4 regions of the Rhodococcus sp. NPDC055024 genome follow, and region 4 is predicted to be linked to each of the others. Evidence: riboswitches for the same ligand, from Rfam matches in the RefSeq annotation. Region 4 holds a riboswitch; each other region holds the start of a gene.
What was found. Region 4 has a riboswitch for cobalamin ahead of cobN (cobaltochelatase subunit CobN). Riboswitches for the same ligand answer to the same signal wherever they lie in the genome.

Region 1 (2,196 bases), on a different contig from region 4:
CCGGACGCCGGCGGGGTCGGCTGCAACGGTGTCGCCGTACAGCGGAAGGTCGGGGAAGAGGACTTCGGCGCCGAGTTTCACGCCGATCCCGGCAAACGGCCACAACGCGCCCGAGTACCCGCCGGCGCCGTGGATGCCGAGAACACGAACCGGCGCGTGCGGCACCACCGCCCGTGCGACGTGGACGGTATTGCCGTTCCACTCCCACCACGTCGGGGTCGGCGCCGGCATGTGGTCGGCGTACCGGGCGGGCATAAACTTCGAATAATCGGCGCTGGTCACCTACACAATTCTCGATACCGGCATCGCGGCTGACAACTCGCATCGGAGGACCGTGTCGACTCTGCGGAAAAGGCCCTCCCAGCAGCGCTCCAGGGCTACGTACGACGCGATCCTGGAGGCAGCTACTCGCGTTTTCGCTTCGGAGGGCATGGCGGCGACCACCAACCGGATTGCTGACGAGGCAGGCGTGTCGGTGGGCTCGCTCTACCAGTATTTCGGAAACAAGTACGAGATCCTCTCCGAGTTGGCGAACCGTCACGTGAGTGCCGCGCGGGAAAGTTTTGCGGTCTGCCTTTCCGACATCGTCGAGCGCGAACTCTCCCTCGACGACGCCGTCAGGATGTTGGTGGAGTGCGCGGTCGCGGTGAACAGTAAACCGCGACAGTTCTTTCACCTGCTCTACGATCAGGTTCCGCGTACGCCTGAGCTCATCGAACAGGTCGAAGGAATGAATCGGCAACTGGTACTAGGGTTTTCGGAGGTGTTGGAAAGCCGTGGATTCAGTGCGCAGGACGCGTTGTTGACCTCGCGGCTGACCGTGACTGCCGTGGACAGTCAGGTGCATCGGGTTGTGCTGGAATCGGATTCACCCGAAGAACTTCGGGTGCGCACGGAAGCCGTCGTGCGGCATGCGAGATCGATGATCGCGTCGGAATCCTGATCCAGTGTCGAGAATGGTGACCGCCGTCCGTTATGGTTCTGACGTCATCATCGAGGTAATGGGAAGTCGGTGCAATTCCGGCGCGGTCCCGCCACTGTGAGGTCGTCCACGCGTCGACCGTAGCCAGACACCACCCTCGTTGACGTTGTGTCATGCCACGAGGATGGATCGGTCACACCATGAATGCTGTTGGCGGAGCTCTGTCTCCACCTACCCACCTGCCTTCGCCGAAGGCTGGTGCACCGCGAGGACGACTCAGTCCGGGTATCGTGCTGCCCGCTCTGCTGGTCGTCACCTTGCTCTCGGCTGTGTGCGCATTGGCCTTCGGATCCGAGATGCTCCCCGTGTCCACCGTGGTGGACGTGGTGCACTCGCGCTTCGGAGGCCCGGCCGTCACACGCTCGGATCTTGCGATCGTGTGGGGGATCAGGGCACCTCGGGTGCTGCTCGGTCTGGCTGTCGGCGCTGGTCTTGCCGTTGCCGGCGCGGTGGTGCAAACCCTCGTCCGCAATGCTCTTGCCGATCCCCACCTGCTCGGAGTGTCGTCCGGCGCGAGTGTCGGTGCTACCGCCGTCATCACCACCGGACTGTTCGCCGGCGCCGGAGTATGGGCACTCAGCCTCGGTGCGATGATCGGAGCTCTGGGAGCTGCGATCCTCGTCTTCACCATCGCGACGCTGCAAGGCGGCATAACTCCGCTGCGATTGGTTCTGACCGGCACTGTTACCGCATCTGCGTTGTCGGCCATCGCGAGCTTTCTGGTGCTGCGCACCAACGACTCCCAGGCTGCGCAGTCCGTATTATTCTGGCTCCTGGGAAGTTTGGCCGGTGCCTCCTGGGACAAGTTGTGGGCGCCGGCCATCGTGGTGGTCCTGTTGACGGCAGCGGTGTTCGCGCTGCACGGTTGGTTGGACGCACTGGCGGCCGGGCCGGACGTCGCGGCTTCCCTCGGTATTCCCATCCGAACCCTGCGAAACGTGTTGTTCGGAGTGCTGGCAGCGTTGGTCGGCACGATGGTTGCAGTGTCCGGTGCGATCGCCTTCGTAGGCTTGGTCATACCGCACGTGACACGCATGATCGTCGGAGCCAGACATCGAGTGGTGTTGCCGGCGGCGGCGCTGATCGGGGCGTCGTTCCTGGTGTGGGTCGACGTCGTGGCGCGGACGTCGTTGCGGCCGACCGAGATCCCGCTGAGCGTGGTGACCGGAGTGATCGGTGCCCCGCTGTTTCTTCTGCTTCTCGGCCGTCGGCGC
Region 2 (2,196 bases), on a different contig from region 4:
CCGAGTACGAGCCACAGTGTCGCCTGCGTAGCAAGCGAGGAAAGTCGGAACTCCCACAGCAGAGTTGCCGGGAAGTCCTCGCCCACCTCGTTGATGCCGGGAAGCGAGACGTAACCGATCGCGACGATCACCAGGAACGCAGCCACCGGAGCGGCGATGCGCACACTGAGGAACTCGTGCCCGGAAACTGCCTTTGCTGCAGCTGCCGCCGCAGTGACGGACAGCAGCCCGAGAATCACGGCCGCCAGCCACAGCAGTGTCCGCTGGTTGATGGTGTCCGGATCTCCGACGGCCGGCGGATTTGCCGGGTACTTGAAGAACGGCACCGCCTCGATGGCCAGCCAACCGCCGACGGCGATGGTGATCGCCAACAACGGCCCGGACATTCCGGTGAGTCGTCGCGCGTAGTTGGCGACGACCGAGAAGATAGCGCCGAGCGCGAGTCCGGCCAGCGCGGTGGCCAGGAACAGCCCAGCGCGCTGCCCGTCGCGGCTCACCAGTGGTTCTTCTTCGTCACCGTGTGAATGCCCAGCGGCTTCGCCGGCATGTTCTCCAGCGGCACTGTTGGCTTCTTCGATCGCAATGGCAGCGTTGACGTGGGGTTCACCCAGCACGAACGCAACACCGCCGGCAAGAATGCCCGCGATCAAACCAGCCAACAATCCACGAATGAGAAGCTTCGTGAAACTGTCGACTAGTGGCACGGCAGGCCCATCAAGTGGCGTCCGTCGTGCATCAATTCATGCATGTACATGCCGGTGCGAGAGATCGCGCCCTGGTCGAATCCGACCAGGTAGAGAGCCAGCATCGCGAACAGAACTACCGCAGCGGCGAGGAAAGCAAGACGAGTCGAATCGATCGACGTATCGGGAGAATAGGCGAGAGCCATCGAAGCCTCCTGGGATTTTCGCGTCCCCTAGGTCCATGCGATGGCCGAAGTGTCTGGCTGTCGAGAGAGCCGTACCGAAAAAGGCACTTCACCTCGAATTACAGTGGCGCGACCGCTCCGGGCTTTCACCGGATTCCTGTCGGACCATCGCGTTTACATGCGAACTTTTGCACTACTGCCCGCACCGTGTCAACGCGTGAAGCCGAGATGACCGTCGATTGTGCCCGGCAAGGCGGGCACAATCGTTCGAGATCAGCTCTTGGCGGCGACGTCCAAGACAACTTCGAACTCGAGCAACGACGCACCCGAAGCGACGGGCTTCGCACGCTCGCCGGAATGGGCTTCACGGGCAGGGCCGTCACGCCAATCGGCGAACGCCTGCTCGGACTCCCACTGAGTCACCACGAAGTAGCGGCTCTCACCTGCGGTGGGGCGGAGGAGTTGGAATCCGAGGAAGCCCGGGGAGTTCTCGACTGCGTGAGCGCGTGCTGCGAAGCGCTTCTCCAGTTCGGGGCCGGCGCCCTCGGGGACCTCGATTGCATTGATCTTCACGACTGCCATGAAAGCGACATTACCCGTGTACCTTCACCGCGTACCGTGACACTCGTGTTGCATGACGAAGGTGGAACGGGACAGCCGATTCTGTTGTTGCACGGCCTCATGGGCAGTTCCCGAACGTGGCGTCGCCATGTGCCGTGGATCCGCGAGTTCGGCCACGTCTACACCTTCGACGCCGCCGGTCACGGCAGGCCGGCGCCGGCGGAACTGACTACCGAGGCATTCGTCGAGGACCTGACATCGGCCGTTTCCTCCATCGAAGGTCCGATGATCGTGATCGGTCATTCGATGGGCGCTCTGCACGCGTGGTGCTTCGCCGCTGCGCATCCAGAGAAGGTGTGTGCCCTGGTCCTCGAAGACATGGCCCCGGACTTTCGCGGACGCACCGCAGCGGATTGGGCGCAGATGATTTCGGCGTGGCCGCAACCGTTTGCTTCCGAGGACGCGATGAAGGAATTCTTCGGCCCCGTCGCCGGCCAGTACTTTCTCGATTCCTTCGACCGCCGCGACGACGGGTGGTACCTGCACGGTGACGTCTCGACCTTCCGCGACATCTCGGAGGAGTGGGGCACGCGGCACTTCTGGGATCAGTGGAAGGCGATCGAGGCGCCGACTTTGCTCATCGAGGGGGAATTCACCATCACCCCCGAGGGGCAGATGCGAGAGATGGCCGAGCGGCCGCAAGCCCGGTACGTATGCATTGCGGACGCCGGTCACCTGGTCCACGACGATCAACCGCAGCGTTACCG
Region 3 (2,196 bases), on a different contig from region 4:
CTGCAATTCGAGAACGTCGAGAATCACGTCGAAGCGCTTCTCGCGATCCGCGATGTATGCCGCTTGCTGGTCGTCCCACTGACACACCAGTTCTCTGATCTCCGCGGACATCTAGACCACACCCAACTGGCGCAGCCCGTCGGAGAGCTGTTCGATGCCACCGACATTGCGGATCGAGGGATCCATCGTCGTGCCTTCGAGGATGATGTAACGCTTGTTCTTCACTGCGGTGAGCTTGCTGGCGACCGGGTCCGATTCGAGGAACGCGATCTTGTCTGCGGCACTGTCGCCGTCTCCACCGCGGTCGAGATCTGCGAGCACCAGCACGGTCGGGTCTCGATCGAGCACACTCTCCCAACCGATTTCGGGCCAGTACTGCTTGTTGTCGTCGAAGGCGTTCTTCGCACCCACCGCGTCGGTCATGATTCCCGGTGCACCGCAGCACCCGGCGAAGTACGGAGTCTTCGTGGCTGCGTACCACCACGCCAGCGTTACGTTTTCGGCTCCCAGTGCCGCCGTGGCGGTGGCCGCGCGATCCTTCAAACTCTCGGTGAGCTCGACACCTTTGTCCTTGACATCGAACAGTGTTGCCACGTCGTCGATTTCGTCGTACAAGTCGTCGAGCGTGAGGGCCTTGCTCTGCTCGGCATCCTGACCGGTGCACTCGCTGGGAGACTGATATGTCGCGACACCGAGGTCGGTGAACTTGGTCCGGTCGGCGATGCCTTCCGAGGTGAACGTGTAGTTGAAGGTCGTGTAGACCATGTCGGGTTCGCGTTCGAGGACACTCTCGAATGACGGGAACTCGGTGTCGAAGGCCTTCACCTGACCACGCGCCTCGCGCAGTTCGGGGAGGACGTCGTCATCGCTCATGGCGTAGCCGGCCATCCGGTCCTGCACTCCCAGCGCGAACAGCATTTCGGCCGCCGGTTGATTTACCGCGATCGCCCGTTCGATCGGTCGCTCCACCGTGACGTCTCGGCCACAATTCTGGACTGAGGCGCTGGATTGTTCGGCAGTGTTTGATTGTTCGACAGCACTGTCGTCGGAGGAACAGGCGACCAACGATGCGCCCAATAGGGCTGCAACGGCAGCGGCGGGTAGGCGAAGTCTGGACAGACGCATGGAATCTCGTTCTCGCAGGGGCTCGTACGCGGAGCCCGTTACCGTGTGAACAGGCGCCTGTTGACCCCTGCTGCCAGCCGGTATTCGGACTCGAGATCGCCCCACCCGAGCGCCTTCCCAGATTCTCATCCAGTGGCGTAAGCCCGGGCGGTCACCCTCACCGCTGCGCGTCAGTTCCGGATTCACACCGGATTCCCTGACCCCCTGTGTGGAGGTCTGCTGGCACAGAGGAACTTATCACCGCAGTGCACTGCCGGTCAGGTCGGCCAGTGTGAGGCAATCAGATCTCGATGGCCAGGTCGTCGATGTCGGTCAGGGATCCGCCGTCGGCGAGGATGCGCTCGTAGTTCTCGCGTCGACGGAGGTCGATCTCGGTGTTGCTGATGCCCTGCTTCCAGTACCCGAATATCGCAACGTCGTCCTTGTCGAGTCCGACGGTCGAGCGAAAGTGCTTCCGTATTGCGCGCATCTCACTGCGTTCACCGGCGCCCCATACGACGTAGCTCTCGGGATCGGTGAGCTCGCGCGCCCGCGTCGTCAGTGGGCCGTCGGGCTCGGCGAGATCGACCCTGACGCGGTGAAGTTCCAGGCCGGGGAGGGTGGGTAGTTCGGCGAAGGCGACCTCGTCATCTGTTGTGACCCAGCCGATTCCGGCGACGTCGGTAGGCAACTGCTCGATGATCGAGTGCAACGCAGGTATTGCGGTGCCGTCCAGAAAGAGTGCGATACGTCGACCGGGAACATCAGGGATCAAGAAGTGTGGCCGCGGACCGGTGAGGCCGAAGGTGTCGCCGACGGTCAACGCCGCCGCCCATCTCATCATCGGACTGGTCTGTCCGTGCAGGACCACGTCGATGACGATCGATCCGCTCGCTGAATCGTAGGAACGCACCGTGTGCACGCGCGAAGCGTCGTCGAAGGCCGGCCCGAGATTCATCCGTACGGTTACATTCGGGCGTGACCAGGTCGGATCGTCGGTCGACTCGCTCAAGCGAGCAGTGATCCGCAGCAGACGGTCGCTCGGTCGCTCCATTGCCTCGACGATCGCGAGAACGTCGTTGAGTCCGCGAT
Region 4 (2,196 bases):
ACTGCGTCCGGACCGTCGACCGGACCGAGGTCGTAACCGGCAGAACGCATTTCAGTGAGCAGGTCGATTGCGCTCGCCGGAGTATCGAGACCGACGGCGTTGCCGATGCGGGCGTGCTTGGTCGGGTACGCCGAGAGCATCAGGGCAACGCGACGCTCGGTGGTGGGTATGTGGCGCAGCTTGCCGTGACGGACCGCGATCCCGGCGACACGTGCAGCGCGCTCGACGTCAGGGACGTACGTGGACAGTCCGTCGGAGTCGATTTCCTTGAAGGAGAACGGGACGGTGATGATGCGACCGTCGAACTCCGGCACCGCGACCTGGGTCGCGACGTCGAGAGGAGACAGTCCGTCGTCGTTCTCGTCCCAGGTGGCGCGGCTACTGGTCAGGCACAGACCCTGCAGGATCGGGACGTCGAGAGCAGCGAGTGCGGCAACATCCCAGGCTTCGTCGTCGCCACCGGCGGACGCCGTCGCGGGCTTGGTGCCACCGGCAGCAAGAACTGTCACGACCATGGCGTCGGCGCGGCGGAGAGTGGTCAGAAGTTCGGCTTCTGCGGTTCGTAGTGATGCGCAGTAGATCGGGAGCGCTGTGCCACCAGCCTCGGCGACGGCGTCACACAACGCCTGGATGTACCGGGTGTTTCCGGCCAGGTGCTGAGCGCGGTAGTACAGAACGGCGATGACGGGACCGGTCGCCGAGTCGAGATCGGGCGCGAAATCCGCGATTCCCCAGGAAGGCAGGTGGGCCGGCGGTTCGAACCCGTGGCCGGTGAGCAGGACGGTGTCGGACAGGAAGTGGTGCAGCTGTGCCAGATTCTGCGCGCCGCCCTCGGCCAGGTAATTGTGGGCCTCGGCAGCGACGCCGGCGGAGACCGTCGAGCACTCCATGAGGTCGGCGTCCGGTGCGTGCTCGCCGCCGAGCACGACGACAGGGAGTCCGGAGGCGAGGACCATGTCCAGGCCGTCCTCCCAACTGCGACGGCTGCCGAGGATACGAACGATCACGAGATCGACGCCGTCGAGCAGCGGCGGCAAGTCTTCCGAAACGAGCAAGCGGGAAGGGTTGGCCCAGCGGTAGGAAACTCCGTCGCCGGCTTCCTGGCTGGCGCGGGCGCTCAGCAGATCGGTGTCGGACGTGGAGAGCAGAAGAATCACGGGTGAAGCCTTCCTGGGGTTTCGCGCCCCGTGGCACAGATCTGTCATCGACGGCGGTTGAGGGTCTGACTCGTGTTTCCGAGCGGAAACACATTCCGTTCGAAAGAACACTCACAGTGGCGCGACCGCACCGGACTTTCACCGGTTTCCTCAACTGCCGTCACTGGTGGTGGTGATGCTACCGGTCCGCAGAAGGCACTCATGACAGGTCGTACCCTGGAGCCATGCCCACGGACCGTTCACAGCCAGACGCGTGCCCGGGTGCACTGCAAGTTCACCACGCCGCCGACGGCGCACTGGCACGCGTGCGCCTCCCCGGCGGTCTCCTCACCCCGGCCCAATTGCAGACGCTTGCCGACGCGGCGCGCGATCTGGGTAACGGTCAGATGGAACTCACCTCGCGGGGCAACGTTCAGTTGCGCTCGGTCTCGGATCCCGAAGCCTTCGCGGCGCGTATCGCGTCGGCGGGTCTGCTGCCGTCCGCGACGCACGAGCGAGTACGCAACATTCTCGCGTCCCCACTGTCCGGCCGTATCGGGGGCGTCGCCGACATTCGTGAACTGGTCCACCGTCTCGATTCGGCCATCCAAGCGGATCAGGCATTGGCGGATCTGCCGGGGCGAACGCTGTTCACCCTTGACGACGGACGCGGAGACATCACTGGGCTGCGAGGCGATTTCGGACTCCATGCGCACAGCGCCACCGAGCATTCCCTGGTGCTCGCCGGTCACCACACCACTCACCGCGTACATGCAGATGACGCCGTCGGGTTGCTCCTCGAGGCGGCTCGATCGTTCCTCGAGGTTCGCGACAAGCACTGGCGGCTGGCTGAGGTTCCGGACGGAATCGAGCGCACCCTCGAGCAGTTGGGCCTGAGCGCCGAGTCCATCGGCGAGGCGGATCTCACGCCGGATGCACGGCCCACCATCGGGTGGCTCGAGCAGCGAGACGGAACGGTCGCCCTGGGCGGCGGCCTGCGGTTCGGGCTGCTCGACGCTCGGCTGGCCGAGTTCCTCGCCGCCGTCGACAAGCCTGTCGT

Region 1: it holds a riboswitch for cobalamin, as region 4 does, so the genes downstream of both, ACWF6P_RS15120 (FecCD family ABC transporter permease) here and cobN (cobaltochelatase subunit CobN) in region 4, are expected to answer to the same signal.
Region 2: it holds a riboswitch for cobalamin, as region 4 does, so the genes downstream of both, ACWF6P_RS20025 (CbtB domain-containing protein) here and cobN (cobaltochelatase subunit CobN) in region 4, are expected to answer to the same signal.
Region 3: it holds a riboswitch for cobalamin, as region 4 does, so the genes downstream of both, ACWF6P_RS14535 (ABC transporter substrate-binding protein) here and cobN (cobaltochelatase subunit CobN) in region 4, are expected to answer to the same signal.

What each region holds. Positions count from the first base shown of each region.
Region 1 is NZ_JBSGVT010000006.1:132,368-134,563, reverse strand. Features, by position in the region: gene ACWF6P_RS15130 (alpha/beta hydrolase) at 1-282, opposite strand, end outside; gene ACWF6P_RS15125 (TetR/AcrR family transcriptional regulator) at 431-943, shown strand; cobalamin riboswitch at 960-1,095, shown strand; gene ACWF6P_RS15120 (FecCD family ABC transporter permease) at 1,213-2,196, shown strand, end outside.
Region 2 is NZ_JBSGVT010000009.1:184,431-186,626, forward strand. Features, by position in the region: gene ACWF6P_RS20020 (CbtA family protein) at 1-704, opposite strand, end outside; gene ACWF6P_RS20025 (CbtB domain-containing protein) at 695-889, opposite strand; cobalamin riboswitch at 915-1,053, opposite strand; gene mhuD (mycobilin-forming heme oxygenase MhuD) at 1,142-1,450, opposite strand; gene ACWF6P_RS20035 (alpha/beta fold hydrolase) at 1,496-2,196, shown strand, end outside.
Region 3 is NZ_JBSGVT010000006.1:7,036-9,231, reverse strand. Features, by position in the region: gene ACWF6P_RS14540 (class I SAM-dependent methyltransferase) at 1-111, opposite strand, end outside; gene ACWF6P_RS14535 (ABC transporter substrate-binding protein) at 112-1,125, opposite strand; cobalamin riboswitch at 1,184-1,364, opposite strand; gene ACWF6P_RS14530 (siderophore-interacting protein) at 1,406-2,196, opposite strand, start outside.
Region 4 is NZ_JBSGVT010000003.1:134,987-137,182, reverse strand. Features, by position in the region: gene cobN (cobaltochelatase subunit CobN) at 1-1,157, opposite strand, end outside; cobalamin riboswitch at 1,197-1,330, opposite strand; gene cobG (precorrin-3B synthase) at 1,382-2,196, shown strand, end outside.